3 regions of the Shewanella donghaensis genome follow, and region 1 is predicted to be linked to each of the others. Evidence: predicted binding sites of a transcription regulator. Region 1 holds the regulator's gene; each other region holds the start of a gene.
The links. The regulator NrdR, encoded in region 1, represses ribonucleotide reductase genes. The targets are predictions, from matches to a motif close to AAACACNANATNTNGTGTTT.
Positions count from the first base shown of each region.

Region 2: the regulator NrdR is predicted to act here: its motif matches at 2,519-2,538, upstream of nrdA (class 1a ribonucleoside-diphosphate reductase subunit alpha).
Region 3: the regulator NrdR is predicted to act here: its motif matches at 3,847-3,866, upstream of nrdD (anaerobic ribonucleoside-triphosphate reductase).

Region 1 is NZ_CP041783.1:1,926,919-1,932,678, forward strand. It holds gene ribBA (bifunctional 3,4-dihydroxy-2-butanone-4-phosphate synthase/GTP cyclohydrolase II) at 18-1,121, opposite strand; gene FPK91_RS08280 (riboflavin synthase) at 1,239-1,895, opposite strand; gene ribD (bifunctional diaminohydroxyphosphoribosylaminopyrimidine deaminase/5-amino-6-(5-phosphoribosylamino)uracil reductase RibD) at 1,960-3,114, opposite strand; gene nrdR (transcriptional regulator NrdR) at 3,235-3,684, opposite strand; gene glyA (serine hydroxymethyltransferase) at 3,840-5,096, opposite strand; gene ettA (energy-dependent translational throttle protein EttA) at 5,285-5,760, shown strand, end outside.
Region 2 is NZ_CP041783.1:589,391-595,150, reverse strand. It holds gene gyrA (DNA gyrase subunit A) at 1-386, opposite strand, end outside; gene ubiG (bifunctional 2-polyprenyl-6-hydroxyphenol methylase/3-demethylubiquinol 3-O-methyltransferase UbiG) at 743-1,471, shown strand; gene FPK91_RS02460 (HAD family hydrolase) at 1,617-2,279, shown strand; gene nrdA (class 1a ribonucleoside-diphosphate reductase subunit alpha) at 2,733-5,021, shown strand; gene nrdB (class Ia ribonucleoside-diphosphate reductase subunit beta) at 5,077-5,760, shown strand, end outside.
Region 3 is NZ_CP041783.1:1,306,244-1,312,003, forward strand. It holds gene ribA (GTP cyclohydrolase II) at 1-462, opposite strand, end outside; gene FPK91_RS05570 (YibL family ribosome-associated protein) at 548-904, opposite strand; gene nrdG (anaerobic ribonucleoside-triphosphate reductase-activating protein) at 1,038-1,517, opposite strand; gene nrdD (anaerobic ribonucleoside-triphosphate reductase) at 1,666-3,786, opposite strand; gene rssA (patatin-like phospholipase RssA) at 4,055-5,017, opposite strand; gene FPK91_RS05590 (DEAD/DEAH box helicase) at 5,136-5,760, shown strand, end outside.

The DNA.
Region 1 (5,760 bases):
TTCACTAAGTTAGTGAATTATTCTGCAATATAATCAGTTACTTCTAAACCAAACCCTGAAAGAGAATGGTACCGCTTAGGCGAACTTAGTAACCGCATGGTGCTCACACCTAAACTTGAAAGAATTTGTGAACCTACGCCAACTTGGCGAGAAGTTCCTTCCCACTTCGCTGATGCTGGAGCTTGTCCATTGTCTTCAGCTTCAAAAGCTTTCACTTTTGCGAGCATATCACTTGAGTGTTCTCTGTTACCCAATAGCACTAAGACACCACCATCATTGGCAATACGTTCCATTGCTTTTTCAAGTGGCCAGCTGCGTTTTTGGTCGCGCTCAGAGTGCAATAAGTCATTAAAGGTGTTTTGTAAATGCACTCGCACTAAGCAATCAGCTTCAACGTTACCTTTAACCAAAGCATAATGAAGTTGGTTATCAATAGTGTCTCTAAAGGTCACCATATTGAACTCACCGAAACGAGTAGGTAGCTTGCATTCAGCTTCACGCACAACGGTGGTTTCTTTGGTATTGCGATACTCAATTAAGTCCGCAATTGTGCCCATTTTAATGCCGTGCTTTTTACTGAAAATTTCTAAATCAGGGCAACGCGCCATGGTGCCATCATCATTTAAGATTTCAACAATTACACCTGATGGCTCACAACCGGCTAAACGCGCTAAGTCACAACCCGCTTCTGTATGACCGGCGCGAGTTAATACTCCGCCATCTTTTGCCATCAGTGGAAAGATATGACCTGGTTGCACTAAATCAGAAGCTTTAGCATCTTTCGCTGCAGCGGCTTGTACTGTTACAGCGCGGTCATGAGCAGATATACCCGTAGTCACACCCGTTGCAGCTTCAATTGAAATAGTAAAATTAGTTGAGAACTGAGCATTGTTATTGGTCACCATTAAAGGCAGATTTAACTGCTGGCAACGCTCTTTCGTCATCGTTTGGCAAATCAGTCCACGGCCAAAAGTCGCCATAAAGTTAATGGCTTCAGGCGTGACCTTATCAGCCGCCATGATAAGATCACCTTCGTTCTCTCTGTCTTCATCGTCCATCAAGATAACCATCTTACCTTGGCGAATATCTTCGATGATCTCTTCTATAGTATGTAATGCCATTGCAAAGACCTTTATATTGTTATGCCCATATCAGCGATATAGAGTAAATATGCTTGGTTAATATTGTGCTAATTAAGTTTTTATATTGTGGAATCACGTTCTAAAAAAAACAAAGAGTTATCGCATAAATCCAGCGCTTGCCAACATTTCCATTGTGACCCCACCCTTCGAGGATGATTTTTCTTCTACTTTCATTAAACGTTCTAAATAACGTGCAATAAGGTCAACTTCAATGTTGACGCTATGACCCGCTTGTAAAGCTAATAAAGTGGTTTCTGATGCGGTGTGCGGCACAATCGTTAGTCTGAATCGATGATGATCAACCTCGTTAACGGTCAAGCTTACACCATCAATGGTTATCGAGCCTTTGTGAGCGATATAGCGAGATAATTCTGCAGGGGCTGCCAGCCAAAATTCAATAGCTTGCCCACGTACCAAACGTTGTTCAACGGTGGCGATACCATCAACATGGCCACTAACCATATGTCCGCCCAAACGCGTCGTAGGCATGACCGCTTTTTCCAGGTTTACTTTCTGGCCAACGTTATATTTAGCAAAACCCGTCAATGCGACAGTTTCAGCCGATACGTCTGCGACATAACCATCAGCAAGGCATTGCACCACGGTTAAACAAACACCATTAGTTGCAATGCTGTCGCCCAATTTCACATCAGATAAGTCAAGCTTGCCACTGGCAACCGTAAGACGAATATCATCGCCTTTACGTTCAATCTTTCTCAATGATCCTAGTGCTTCAATAATCCCGGTAAACATATTCACTCACTTGTTATCTTATAAGCCACGCTTAGCATTAACTTATAGACAGAATTGCGTTAGCTTAACTCGCTGGCGAATTAAGATTAAAAATCATGCGTTGATCTGCACCAACCCTGCGCGAATCAACTAATTCTACATCAGGAATCTGTTCCATAGTTTGATAATCATCTAGTTGCATCAAATTACGACCATGGCTACCTAATATTTTCATTGCTTGGTATAAATAAAGATTATCAGCCAAATTATTCTGTATAACACTGCCCGCTAAACAGGCGCCAGCTTCGATCAGAACGGAGTTACACTGTTTACCTAAGTAACTAAATAACGCATGTAAATCGACTCGTCCATCGGCATTTGCGCCAATAGTGATACAACTAACATGATTGTTAAATTCTTGGCTCACTTTAGTCGGATAGTCGACACAAGAAACAAGTAAAATGGGGGTTTCAATACTAAACAACTTAAAGTTGCTAGTAAGCCTTGCTCTGCTGTCGAGCACGACTCTTAAAGGTTGCTTAACATCTTCGAATGATAACTTGTCAGTTAAACATCCCAGCTGTTCATAGCGCACATTGAGTGACGGGTCATCGGCTAATATCGTTTCTACACCGGTAACAAGAGCACAATGACGCGCCCTAAGTTTTTGAACATCAGCTCTAGCTTCAGGCCCTGTAATCCACTTTGATACGCCATTAGATAACGCCGTTTTACCATCAATACTGGCCGCAAGTTTCACAGTAACCTCAGGAAATCCTGTGGTCATCCGCTTCATAAAGCCGATATTTAATTTACTTGCTGATTCAGTCAATAGCCCAACATCAACTTTAATACCAGCAGCTTCAAGCATGCGAATACCATTTCCCGACACTTGCGGGTTAGCGTCCATCTGCGAAACAACCACACGAGCAACGTTAGCTTCAATTAATGCTTTAGCACATGGCGGCGTTCGTCCAAAGTGACTACAAGGCTCAAGAGTGACATAGGCTGTGGCTTTGGGGAGCAGGTGCTGCAATTGACGGGCTTCAACATCTTGTAAAGCATGGATTTCAGCATGAGGGCCGCCTGCTTTGATATGAAAACCTTGCCCAATAATTTTACCATCAACGACCATGACACAACCCACATTTGGATTTGGGCGTGTGGTGTAGCGACCTTTTTCAGCTAAAGAAATCGCAAGGCTCATCATTTCAATATCAAACGTTGACCATTGAGGCATACAGACCTTCTAAAACTCAAAAGCAGTAATGCTAATACATCACTGCTGAAAACAGTTAATAAATTCAGATGACTGCACGATAATGAAAAATGGCAATAAGCAGTCAGAATTTAGCTAGGATTACTTTTGCAGTTTGGCAATAGCTTCACCAAATTGGGAGACATCTTCAAATGCACGATAAACCGATGCAAAACGAATGTAAGCAACCTTATCTAAAATCATCAGTTGGTCCATCATCAGGTTACCGATCATGGCTGAATCAATTTCTCGTTCACCAGTCGCTCGAAGTGTCGATTTGATTTTAGTTAACGCTTGTTCAATTTGATCAATTGAAACTGGGCGTTTTTCAACAGCACGTAACATGCCGCCTCGCAATTTATCTTCATCAAACGGCTGACGAGTGCCATCTTGTTTAATCACTCGAGGCATGACTAACTCAGCGCCTTCAAAAGTGGTAAAACGTTCATGACACTCGGTACATTCCCGACGACGTCTCACTTGATGGCCGTCAGCCACCAATCGTGAATCAATAACCTTCGTATCTGTCGCGCTACAAAATGGGCAATGCATATCCGCTCCTGAAAATAAAAACAAAATGGTCGTAAGTACTGAGTACTTACGACCATTTAAGTTTATCCTATTTACTTTATAAGGTTAACCTTATCGAAAAGATTATCCTGTTTAGTTAAATAGATAATTGGCTATGCCATCAATCTACGATGTCATTAACCGTAAACAGGGAACTTAGCGCATAATTCAAGTACTTGAGCCTTAACACGTTCGATAGTTGCTTCATTAGAAATATCATCTAATACATCACACATCCAGTGAGTTAACTCAATTGATTCAGCTTCAGTGAAACCACGACGTGTGATTGCAGGAGAACCGATACGTAAACCAGAAGTAACAAATGGAGAACGTGGATCATTAGGTACTGAGTTTTTGTTCACAGTGATATTTGCATTGCCTAAAGCAGCATCAGCATCTTTACCCGTCATATCCTTGCTGATTAAATCAAGTAAGAATAAGTGGTTATCAGTTCCACCAGAAACAACGTCATAGCCACGTTCAATGAAGGTTTTCGCCATCACTTTAGCATTAGCAACGACTTGTTCTTGGTAAGTGGTGAACTCTGGGTCTAATGCTTCTTTAAATGCAACCGCTTTAGCAGCGATAACGTGCATTAACGGGCCACCTTGACCACCAGGGAATACTGCTGAGTTAAGCTTTTTGTAAATAGCTTCGTCATTGATAGCTGACAGAATCAAACCACCACGAGGACCTGCAAGTGTTTTATGGGTAGTCGTTGTAACAACGTGTGCATGTGGCAGTGGGTTCGGGTAGATACCCGCAGCCACAAGGCCTGCAACGTGTGCCATATCAACGAATAAGTAAGCACCCACTTTATCAGCGATTTCGCGGAACTTGCCCCAATCAATGATGCCAGAATATGCACTAAAGCCAGCAATAATCATTTTAGGCTTATGTTCAACAGCTAAACGTTCAACTTCTGAGTAATCAATTTTACCCGTCGTTTCGTCAATACCGTATTGAACTGCATTGTATAATTTACCAGAAAAGCTCACGTGTGAACCATGAGTTAAATGACCGCCATGGGCTAAGCTCATACCTAAAACAGTATCGCCACCTTCTAAAAGCGCCATAAATACTGCAGAGTTTGCTTGAGAGCCTGAATGTGGTTGAACGTTAGCGTATGTTGCGCCAAATAATTCTTTTGCACGAGAGATAGCTAATTCTTCAGCAATATCGACATGCTCACAACCGCCGTAATAACGCTTTCCAGGATAACCTTCAGCATACTTATTGGTTAACTGTGAACCTTGTGCTTCAAGAACACGCGGGCTGGTATAGTTTTCTGATGCAATTAACTCGATATGCTCTTCTTGGCGACGAGTTTCATCTTGAATGGCTTGAAACAGTTGAGGATCGTAATCCGCGATATTCATAGCTTTCTTTAGCATTGGTGTCTCCAACATCAGTTCTTATCTATAGGGTTGCGCGGTATTCTACTCTGCTCTGAGTCACAATCCCAGCATTTAGAACATGAAATTATTTGGCAAGTCTCATTAATTAAGCTAATCCATAATTTGAGTTCAAAGAAAAATAAAGTAGAATTATCATCATCATTGGTCACTGAAGAACATTAAAAATGGCTCAATTCGTTTATAGTATGCTGCGGGTAGGAAAGATTGTTCCGCCTAAGAAACAAATCCTCAAAGATATTTCACTGAGTTTTTTCCCTGGCGCCAAAATTGGTGTGCTTGGTTTAAACGGTTCAGGTAAGTCTACCTTGCTTCGTATCATGGCTGGTTTAGATACTGAAATTGAAGGTGAAGCGCGTCCGATGCAAGACCTTAAAATCGGCTATCTTCCTCAAGAACCTAAACTTGATGAATCGCAAACAGTACGTGAAGCGATTGAAGAAGCGGTTAGTGAAGCTAAAAATGCCCTCACCCGTCTTGATGAAGTCTACGCACTTTATGCTGAGCCTGATGCTGACTTTGACGCCTTAGCAAAAGAGCAAGGTCAACTAGAAGCCATCATCCAATCTCAAGATGCCCATAATCTTGAAATGGTATTAGAGCGCGCTGCAAACGCATTACGCCTGCCTGATTGGGATGAAAA
Region 2 (5,760 bases), 1.3 Mb from region 1:
TTACGCATGCGAATTTCGGTGTAACGCATCGCAGCCGCTGAGTCACCATCAACAGAACCAAAGTTACCTTGGCCGTCAACAAGTGTGTAGCGTAATGAGAAAGGTTGCGCCATACGTACGATGGTGTCGTAAACAGCAGTGTCACCATGTGGGTGATACTTACCAATAACGTCACCAACAACACGAGCTGATTTTTTATATGGCTTGTTGAAGTCGTTTTTCAATTCGTTCATAGCAAAAAGAACACGACGGTGAACTGGTTTTAAGCCATCTCGTACGTCGGGTAATGCACGACCTACGATTACACTCATCGCATAATCTAAATAAGAATTCTTTAGTTCGTCTTCGATGTTAATTGGCGAAATTGATGATGCCGGATCAGTCATAAACTGCTCGTTCCCCTAAAATTAGCGCACAATAATTATTCCATTTTATTGTGTCGCTCAAAAACGTGATTTGGCATTCTAACACAGATATTTAAAGAGGCCAGACCCTATAACAAGGAAATATTACGGCTAGGAGAAAACAGATCAAAAATTGATTAGATTCAAGTATATTGATTAGATAGTTCTACTATTTTATTTGGTCATTTACAGCTAAAACTAAGCAATGTCGAATTTATCTACAGTCATTGGTGCATATTCCAGCAACCAAAAGTGAATCTTGTTTCATCTCACTATGTTTATTAAATCGTATGGTTATAATACCTGCAATAACTACTAATAATTCATGGGTTCTCGATATGTCTAACCAAGAACAAACCACACAGCAAAATGTTGATCATCAAGAAATCGAAAAATTTGCCCAAATGGCAGAGTCATGGTGGGATCCAAATGGTAGCTTTAAACCTCTTCACCAACTCAATCCATTACGCTTAAATTATATAGATCTTACCAGTGGTGGTATTTTTGGTAAGCAAGTATTAGATATTGGCTGTGGCGGCGGTATATTGTCAGAAAGCATGGCTAAGATTGGTGCTAAAGTCACTGGATTAGATATGGGTGAGGCTCAAATTGAAGTCGCTAAGCTGCATGCGTTAGAAATGGGTATCGATATTCATTACGACACTATGACTGCAGAAGAACATGCTGAGCAGCACAAAGGTCATTACGATGTTGTGACTTGTATGGAAATGCTAGAGCACGTCCCTGACCCACTTTCGGTGATTAAAGCCTGTTGTGACATGGTTAAACCCAATGGTTATGTGTTCTTTTCTACTATTAATAGAAATATCATGTCATATATCCAAGCCATTGTTGGTGCAGAGTACGTATTGAAAATGCTGCCTAAAGGGACACATGATCACAGCAAATTTATTAAACCATCTGAATTAATTAACTTAGTAGACAGAACTGACCTACATTGCCGTGACGCACTCGGTATTACCTACAACCCATTGTCTGGCGTTTATAAGTACACTAATAAAGTTGATGTGAACTACATGATTGCTACTCAAAAAGACGATACATAGCCAATATTAGTAAGGCACCATGGTTATGGTTATTAATGAGTAAAGAGTCATAAGTAATGCGTTTGTGAAATAAACAAACGCATTACTATTTTATCCAGCTAAGTCTCCAACAGTTTTATCGAGTTCATTTCATTACAGGAAAATTATGAATAACATCAAAGGTGTACTATTCGACTTAGACGGTACTTTAGCTGATACAGCGCCCGATCTTGTTCATGCATTAAATCTGAGTTTGAAAGATAGGGGTATCGCCCCAAAAAGTATTGAATCACTGCGCTATGCTGCATCTAACGGCAGTCTTGCTTTAGTCAAAGCGGGTGTACCTGAACTAGAAGAACAACAACAAATCGCAATCCAACAATCTTTGTTAATCCACTATCAGCAAGTTAATGGTGAAAAAGCATCACTATTTGCAGGCTTTGAAAATTTTCTGCTATTTCTGGAACAACAGAATATCCCTTACGGTATCGTGACTAATAAGCAAGCCCGCTTTACTCGACCTCTTTTAAAAGCATTAAAAATCGAAGCTAAGCTTAAAACGATTATCAGCGGTGATTCTACTATGCACCCAAAACCTCATACTGCGCCGATGTTATTAGCAGCCCAGCAAATCAACTGTAAGCCAGAAAGCATTCTTTATGTTGGTGATGCCCAAAGAGACTTAATCGCCGCTCAAAACGCCTGTATGGTCGGTGCAATAGCACTATGGGGCTATCTATCAGAAGATGATAACCCGAACGAATGGCCAAGTGATTTTCAATTCAATAATGTCAATGAATTACATCAAGCATTCCTTAACAAATCTTAAATATAAAAAGCAAACTTTTTTTATAGCAAAACAATCGATCGCTGTTTATTGTAGCGATCGAAATTATGTTTATTCCCGCTTGAAATTTAAACGCGCTAGTTAAATTATTGTATAATTTGACATTGCAGGTTAGCTTTCACTAACATCGCCATCTATACAGAAGATATCCACAACTTATTAAATAAATTGCCGCTTGCAAAAAAGCCTCAACCTCACTATCTTGTATGTGAGATTTAATTAAACACCATATCTTGTGTGTGACATCACATTGAGACACTAGCGTTACAACGCATTGTATCTCTTTATAACACTAGTATTTTTTAATATATGACGTTGTTAGTGCTTATGGATGATCAACTTACAAGGGAACGTAATGTGATTTATTTTCGATCGTAACTCAAACGATTAAAAAAAGATCCACTGTATAGAATTATAGAATCAAGGCTTTATTTAATGAACAGCAATATGACAGTCACAAAACGAAGTGGCGAACGCGAAACAATCGATTTAGACAAAATTCATCGCGTTATTGAGTGGGCAGCAAAAGGACTGAAGAACGTTTCAGTCTCTGAAGTTGAATTACGTTCTCACCTGCAATTTTTCGAAGGTATTCCAACCGAAGCTATTCACGAAACTATCATCAAAGCAGCAGCAGATTTAATCTCTCCTGAAGCACCTGATTACCAGTTTCTAGCTGCTCGTCTTGCTGTATTTCATCTACGTAAAAAAGCCTTTGGTCAATTCGAACCACCTAAACTAATCGATCAAGTAACGCGCTTGGTTGAACTAGGTAAGTACGACAAACATATTTTAGAAGATTACACCGCTGAAGAAATAACCATATTAGATAGTTATATCGATCACTGGCGTGATATGAATTTCTCATATGCTGCGGTTAAACAGCTTGAAGGGAAATACTTAGTTCAAAACCGTGTCACAAACGAAATTTATGAAAGCGCACAGTTTCTTTATATCTTGGTCGCGGCATGTTTATTTGCTCGCTACCCAAAAGAAACACGTTTGGATTACATTAAACGTTTTTACGATGCGACGTCGATGTTCAAAATTTCATTACCAACGCCAATCATGGCGGGTGTTCGTACCCCAACACGTCAATTCAGTTCTTGCGTTCTGATTGAATGTGATGACAGCTTAGATTCGATTAATGCGACTGCATCATCAATCGTAAAGTATGTTAGCCAACGTGCTGGTATCGGCATTAATGCGGGTCGTATTCGTGCGCTAGGCAGCCCTATTCGCGGCGGTGAAGCATTCCATACGGGTTGTTTACCATTTTATAAGTATTTCCAAACAGCCGTTAAGTCTTGTTCTCAAGGCGGTGTCCGTGGTGGTGCAGCTACCCTGTTCTATCCATTATGGCATTTAGAAGTTGAATCATTACTGGTTCTTAAAAATAACCGTGGTGTTGATGATAACCGTGTACGTCACCTTGATTACGGTGTTCAACTAAACAAATTGATGTACCAACGTTTAATTAAAGGTCAAAACATCAGCTTGTTCAGCCCGTCTGATGTCCCAGGTTTATATGATGCTTTCTTTGCTGATCAAGATGAGTTCGAACGTCTATACCTTCAATATGAAGCGGACTCAAGCGTGCGTCGTAAAGAGATTAAAGCAGTTGAATTATTTTCATTGATGATGCAAGAACGCGCCTCTACTGGCCGTATCTACATTCAAAATGTTGATCACTGTAATACTCACAGCCCATTTGATTCGAAAGTTGCACCAATTAAGCAATCTAACCTTTGTTTAGAAATTGCCTTACCGACTAAGCCACTTAAGAACATTGAAGATCCTGAAGGTGAAATAGCTCTTTGTACACTTTCAGCATTAAACCTTGGTGCTATCAAAGACTTATCAGATCTAGAACCGTTAGCTGATTTGGCAGTACGTGCACTTGATAATTTGTTAGATTACCAAGACTACCCAATTATTTCTGCTCAACTTGGTTCGATGAATCGTCGAACTCTTGGTATAGGCGTCATCAACTTCGCCAATTATCTTGCTAAGAATGGCATGAAGTATTCTGATGGCTCAGGTAATCACTTAACCCATAGAACCTTTGAAGCCATTCAGTTCTATTTGTTAAAAGCATCAAACAATCTTGCTGAAGAACAAGGCGCATGTCCTTTATTCAATGAGACGACTTACTCTCAAGGTATCTTGCCAATTGATACTTATAAGCGCGATTTAGATAAAATATGTGATGAACCATTACATATGGATTGGGAAGGTTTACGTGCAGACATTAAACAACATGGCTTACGTAACTCAACACTTTCAGCATTAATGCCTTCAGAAACGTCTTCACAGATTTCTAATGCTACTAACGGTATTGAGCCTCCACGTGGTTTAATCAGTGTTAAGGCCAGTAAAGACGGCCAATTAAAGCAAGTCGTACCTGATTTTGATGAACTGAAAGACCAGTATGAATTGTTATGGAATATGCCTAACAATGATGGTTACTTACAGCTAGTTGGCCTAATGCAGAAGTTCATTGACCAAGCAATTTCGTCTAATACTAATTACGATCCAACACGTTTTCCGAATCAAAAAGTGCCAATGCAAACCTTACTTAAAGATTTGCTAACTGCTTATAAATTAGGGGTTAAGACCCTTTATTATCACAACACTCGTGATGGTGCTTCTGACAGCTTTGATGACATCACGGTTGTTGAGAAAGAAGATGATGATTGTGCTGGCGGCGCTTGTAAGATTTAATCAATAATTAGCATATAAATGCGGGGAGTTGTCCCCGCTTTTTTAGGATACAAAAATGGCTTACTCTACTTTCTGTCAAACTCCGAATAACCCAATGAACGAACCGATGTTCATGGGGCAATCTGTCAACGTTGCTCGTTACGATCAACAAAAATATGAAGTGTTTGAAAAATTAATTGAAAAACAATTATCATTTTTCTGGCGTCCAGAAGAAGTAGATGTAAGCAAAGATAAAATTGATTATCAAGGCTTACCTGAGCATGAAAAACATATTTTCATCTCAAACCTTAAATACCAAACTTTATTAGACTCAATTCAAGGTCGTTCACCGAATGTCGCTTTATTGCCATTGGTATCATTACCGGAACTAGAAACTTGGATTGAAACCTGGTCTTTCTCTGAAACAATTCACTCTCGTTCTTATACGCATATCATTCGTAACATTATGAATGATCCTTCGGTGGTATTTGATGACATCGTTGTTAATAAAGAAATTCTTAAGCGTGCTGGTGACATCGCCCAGTATTACGATGACTTAATTGAATTGACCCAAGTCATGAATTTACATGGCGAAGGAACTCATTTAATTGCTGGCAAAGAGATTACTGTTACTAGCCGTATTCTAAAAAAATCATTGTATTTATGCATGATGTCAGTGAACGCACTAGAAGCGATTCGTTTTTATGTCAGCTTCGCATGTTCATTTGCCTTTGCTGAACGTAAGCTTATGGAAGGTAAT
Region 3 (5,760 bases), 620 kb from region 1:
TTTACGTGGGTTGTTGGTCATCAATTTAACTTTATTAACACCAATTTGTGCCAACATAGGTTCAATCATATCGTACTTACGCATATCAGCAGCAAAACCTAGTCGTTCGTTTGCCTCTACGGTATTAGCACCTTGATCTTGCAATTCGTAAGCACGAATTTTATTCAGCAAACCAATTCCGCGACCTTCTTGCTTTAAGTAAAGGATAAACCCTTGACCTAATTCAGCAATATTTTGCATTGCGGTTTGTAGTTGAAAACCACAATCACAACGCAAGCTAAATAATGCATCACCCGTTAGGCATTCTGAATGAATACGACCCAACATTGGTTCATCCGTTTTAAGGTCACCAAACGTCAAGGCAACATGCTCTTTACCCGTTTCAGTGTCTTCAAAACCGTGCATTGCAAATACGCCCCAAGGCGTAGGTAACTTAGAAGTGGCGATAAATTTAATCGACATTGATCAACCTTTCAGACAACGCTCAATCCTTGAGACTCATCATCCATGTATCTGACTTGACGTCAAAAAATAATAATAAACTGGATTAGAATTTTGCAGGAGCAAAACCAGTTACTGCTTTAATATTCATTTCACGACCTAGTGCAGTCATTGGATGAACGACCACTAAACCTTTAACTGATTTTTTCAACTTACCCATGTCAGCTTGTTCTGCTTTAGTGAGTGCACGGTTAAATTTCAGCTCTTTAACGTCTTTACCATCTTTACCTAACTGGCGCGATTGCTGATTTTTTAAACTAGCAATACGCTTAGTTACTGTAGTGATCTCTTTTTTAAACTGCAGGATAATCGCTTTATCTTCACGGGCTTCAGCGGCAGCAAGTTTACGGCGAAACTTCTCTGCTTTATCGTTTAATGCTTGCAGTTCTTCTTTTAAATTCATTGTGTTACCTTAAAGTTCAACATTGTGCCACTGACACAATATTATGCTCACACACAGCATTTGTATCAATCCAACACGATTACGGAGGCGAAGTATAACAGTTCATTAGATGAAACACATTATCCACAACAGCTTATGATTCATCTATTTGAACTAAATCATGAATGATCTGATTATTGCTACCACGCCATTTCAAACTGGGGTCGGCTAAATCTTGCTCAAACTTACCGTCTACTAGTACATCAACAAACGATATCACTTGTCGTTGCAATAATGACATCTGTTCAAGTTGATAACCACTCCATAGCCAAATGTCTTTATCTGGACACTCTTGCTTTACGCGTTTTACTAGCGACAAAATAGCATCTATATTTGCCGGAAACAGCGGATCACCACCCGACAGAGATAAACCTCTGCGTTTAATACGCGTATCTTTCAAGTCTGCAATGATTTGATCTTCCATTTGTTTGTTAAATTCATGACCTGAGCGTGGATCCCACGTCGACTGATTATAACAACCACGACATTGGTGCTCACAACCTGACACAAATAATGTGCAACGGGTTCCGGGACCATTTATAACATCGGTAGGAAAATACTGGTGGTAGTTCATTGGTTTTATCTTCTCACTCAGCTCAACTATATGACTGATATTCATATATTATTTTAGCTTAGACAAAAGGCAAACAAGGCGCTAAATAGCGCCTTGTTTATTTGTTCACAAGCCTAGATTTGACTAAACTTATGAATAATATATGTATTTATAAATGCTTAATACGGCGCTTAACTTCTTCTTGCTTACCAAAGTTAAATGGTCTTGCATCAGGGCTACCTAAATATCCACATACACGACGAGTCACTGACACTCGGCTCGGTTCATGGTTACCACATTTAGGGCAAACAAAGCCTTTACTATTACAGTTAAACTCACCGACAAAGCCACAATCATAACATTCATCAATTGGTGTATTTGTACCGTAATAAGGCACTCTGCTATAACTGTAATCCCAAACGTTTTCTAATGCTTCAATATTGTGTTGCATGTTAGGGAATTCGCCATAACAAATAAAGCCACCGTTGGTGATTTCAGGGTACGGTAATTCAAAATCAATTTTATCGTATGGGTTAACTTTCTTTTCTACATCTAAATGGAAGCTATTGGTGTAGTAACCTTTATCTGTTACGCCTTCAACGACACCAAACTCTTTGGCATCTAACTGACAAAAACGGCTACATAAGTTTTCACTTGGGGTGCTGTATAAACTAAAGCCATAGCCTGTCTCTTCTTTCCAAGACTCAGTCGCTTGCTTCATAACTTTGATAATTTCAATGGCTTTAGTACGCAATAATTCGCTATCAAATACATGCTCACCAGTGCCATAAAGCGCGTTAATGGTTTCATGTAAGCCAATGTAGCCTAAAGAAATTGACGCACGGCCATTTTTGAAAATTTCAGAAACATCATCATCAGCATTTAAGCGAACACCACAAGCTCCTTCCATATATAGGATGGGTGCAACACGCGCCTTAACACCCACTAAACGGGCAATACGAGTGTCGAGTGCTTTGCGAGCTAAAGTCATTCTCTGTTCTAACAATGCAAAGAATGCTGTTTCATCGCCTTTCGCTTCAATAGCAATTCTTGGCAAGTTCAAACTAACAACACCTAAGTTGTTACGTCCTTCATGGATTAACTCACCATTTTCTTCATAAGTACCTAAGAATGAACGACAACCCATTGGTGTTTTAAATGAACCTGTAACGCGTTCAACTTGCTCATAGTTAAGAATATCTGGGTACATGCGCATGGTGGCACATTCTAACGCCAGTTTCTTAACATCATAGTTAGCATCTGCGGCTTTATGATTAAGTCCATCACGAATAGCAAAAACCAATTTAGGGAATACTGCTGTTTTACGGTTTTTACCTAAACCTGCCATACGTACTTTAAGAATCGATTTTTGAATTAAACGAGATTCCCAACACGAGCCTAAACCAAAACCAAAGGTCACAAATGGGGTTTGTCCATTAGCGGTATGTAGGGTGTTGACTTCATACTCTAAAGACTGAAATGCGTCGTAACATTCTTTTTCAGTTTGTGCCATTGCAAAGGCTTCAACATCTGATACGTCCCACTCTTTACCGATAACCAGTAGTTTCTGGTAACTCTTCTGTACAAATTCAGCTAATACTTCATCAATACGGTTAATCGTGGTGCCACCATAAATATGGCTCGCCACTTGGGCAATAATCTGTGCAGTAACCGCTGTCGCTGTAGAAATAGATTTAGGAGTGTCTATTTCTGCATTACCCATTTTAAAACCATGGGTTAACATGCCGGCTAAATCAATTAGCATACAGTTAAACATCGGGAAAAATGGTGCATAATCTAAATCGTGATAATGCAGTTGACCTGACTCGTGCGCCGCGACGATATCTTTTGGTAGTAAGTGCGATTTGGCGTAATGCTTTGCCACAATACCCGCAAGTAAATCACGTTGTGTAGGAATTACTTTCGCGTCTTTATTGGCATTTTCATTAAGAATTGATGCATCGCTTTGTTCAACTAAACCACGTATTTCGCAATTTAATTTACTTTTAGCTTCGCGACAAATATCACGGTCATGGCGATATTCAATATAATGACGAGCGACCTCTTTATGAGGGCCTTCCATTAATAAGTTTTCCACTAAGTCTTGTAAGTGATGAATTTCAACTTCTTCACCACTAGACACTTGATCTCTAATCACACAAGCGACTGTTGAAGCATAGTCTTCATCAGCAGTACCTGTAGCAGTTTCCATTGCAGCAACAATGGCATCCTTAATTCTAGACTCATCAAAAAGAGTCCTACAACCGTCCCTTTTAATTACTACAGGCATTACTTTTACTCCATTTATGCACAGGATACAAACACTATATATCCACACAAAATTATCAACGAACACAATATATGGTGCATTAAGCAATAATAGGGACTAAAGATCCATGATCTAGATCATATTTTAATGAAGGTAAGGGAAATGAAAAAAAATAGTGCTAAGCCCAACACTTTTTTGAAATATCAAGCTTGACCAAGGAAATAAAACCCGCTACTAGAAGCGCAAAAGCAGTCAAATAATGACGGGTTTATAAGGAGATTAATATCGATTAAAGTCCGATGGCGGCTTTGATTAGATGTGCAGATTCACGCACTGATTGACGTCCAGCTTCGATAGCTTCGTCAGCTCGGTGGAACTCCATAGTACCGATATCGGAAAGTTGCGGAACCAAACAAACATCAGGTGGATCGCCCATTAATCTAGCACGTTTATGACGCTGCTCTAGTATATCCATCGATTGTGACATCACAGCTATCATGCCAGGATGAGATTTAGTGTTTGCTGAAAACTTTTCAGAAAAACTATTAATGTACTCTTTGCCTTTACCTAGAATATCCATGAAGGCAGATTCAGGTTCTTTGGCAACTTGTTGTTTCTCAATTTCCGTTGGCGGCCGGCTGGTCATTTGCTGTGGCAACATATGCATGCTATTACGTCTATGGCCATTTAAATCGACAGCAATCACCACGTCAACATCCATTGCACGGCACATAGAAACGGGTACAGGATTCACTACCGCGCCATCGACTAACCAGCGATCTTGTAACTGTACTGGTGGTAAAAATCCTGGCATTGAACAAGATGCTCTTACCGCATGACGTAAATCACCTTGTTTAAACCAAATTTCTTGGCCAGAATACAAATCAGTTGCCACTGCCGAAAACGGCTTTTTAAGTTGTTCTATTTTTAACTCGCCAATTCGACCGGCTAAAACATCAAACACCTTCTCACCACTAATTAAGCCGCCTTTACGCCAACTTAAATCCATCAGCCCTAAAACATCCCAACTAGAGAAGCCGCTAACCCAATCATGTAACTCATCTAAATGATCATTTGCATACGCAGCACCAACAAGTGCACCAACTGAGCAACCTGCTATTTTTTCAGGATGAATACCTAATTCAGCAAGTTCTTTAAGCACACCAATATGTGCCCATCCTTTTGCTGCACCACTACCTAGGGCAATCCCTACGCGAAGTGGAGGATTCTTATCTTTGGAGCCTTTAGACATTTACGAAATCCTTTGCCATATTTACGTACATTGTTAGCTTATCTTACGCCTAAGCTGTTGGCTATCACCTAGCTTACACGGTATAATATCTGGCTATCATTTTTTAGGGGATTTACCTTTGTTATTTACCGATTTTTCTTTAGACACACGCTTACTTGACAGTCTAAAGCATATGGGGATTTCTGAGCCAACAGAAATTCAGCAACAAGCCATGCCAGTTGCCCTAGCGGGTAAAGATTTAATGGCATCATCGAAAACCGGTTCAGGTAAAACCCTGGCGTTTTTATTACCTGCATTACAGCGCGTAATATCAACCAGAGCACTTTCTAAAAAAGATCCACGTGTCCTCATTTTATTACCGACCCGTGAACTTGCCCAACAAGTTTATGGTCAGTTACGTTTACTTGTTGCCAATACTCAATATAAAGCCATGAGTATTTTAGGCGGTGAGAACTTTAACGACCAAGCAAAACTGCTTTCTCGCGACCCACATTTTATTGTGGCAACGCCTGGCCGTATTGCTGACCACTTAAAGCAACGTCATTTATACTTAAATGGTTTAGAGCTACTGATCCTTGATGAAGCTGACCGCATGTTGGATTTAGGTTTTGCACCACAACTTAAAGCCATCAATGACGCTGCTGATCACAAGCGCCGACAAACATTAATGTTCTCTGCCACATTAGATCATGATGATATTAATGATATTGCCGCGACATTATTAAAGTCACCAAAGCACGTTG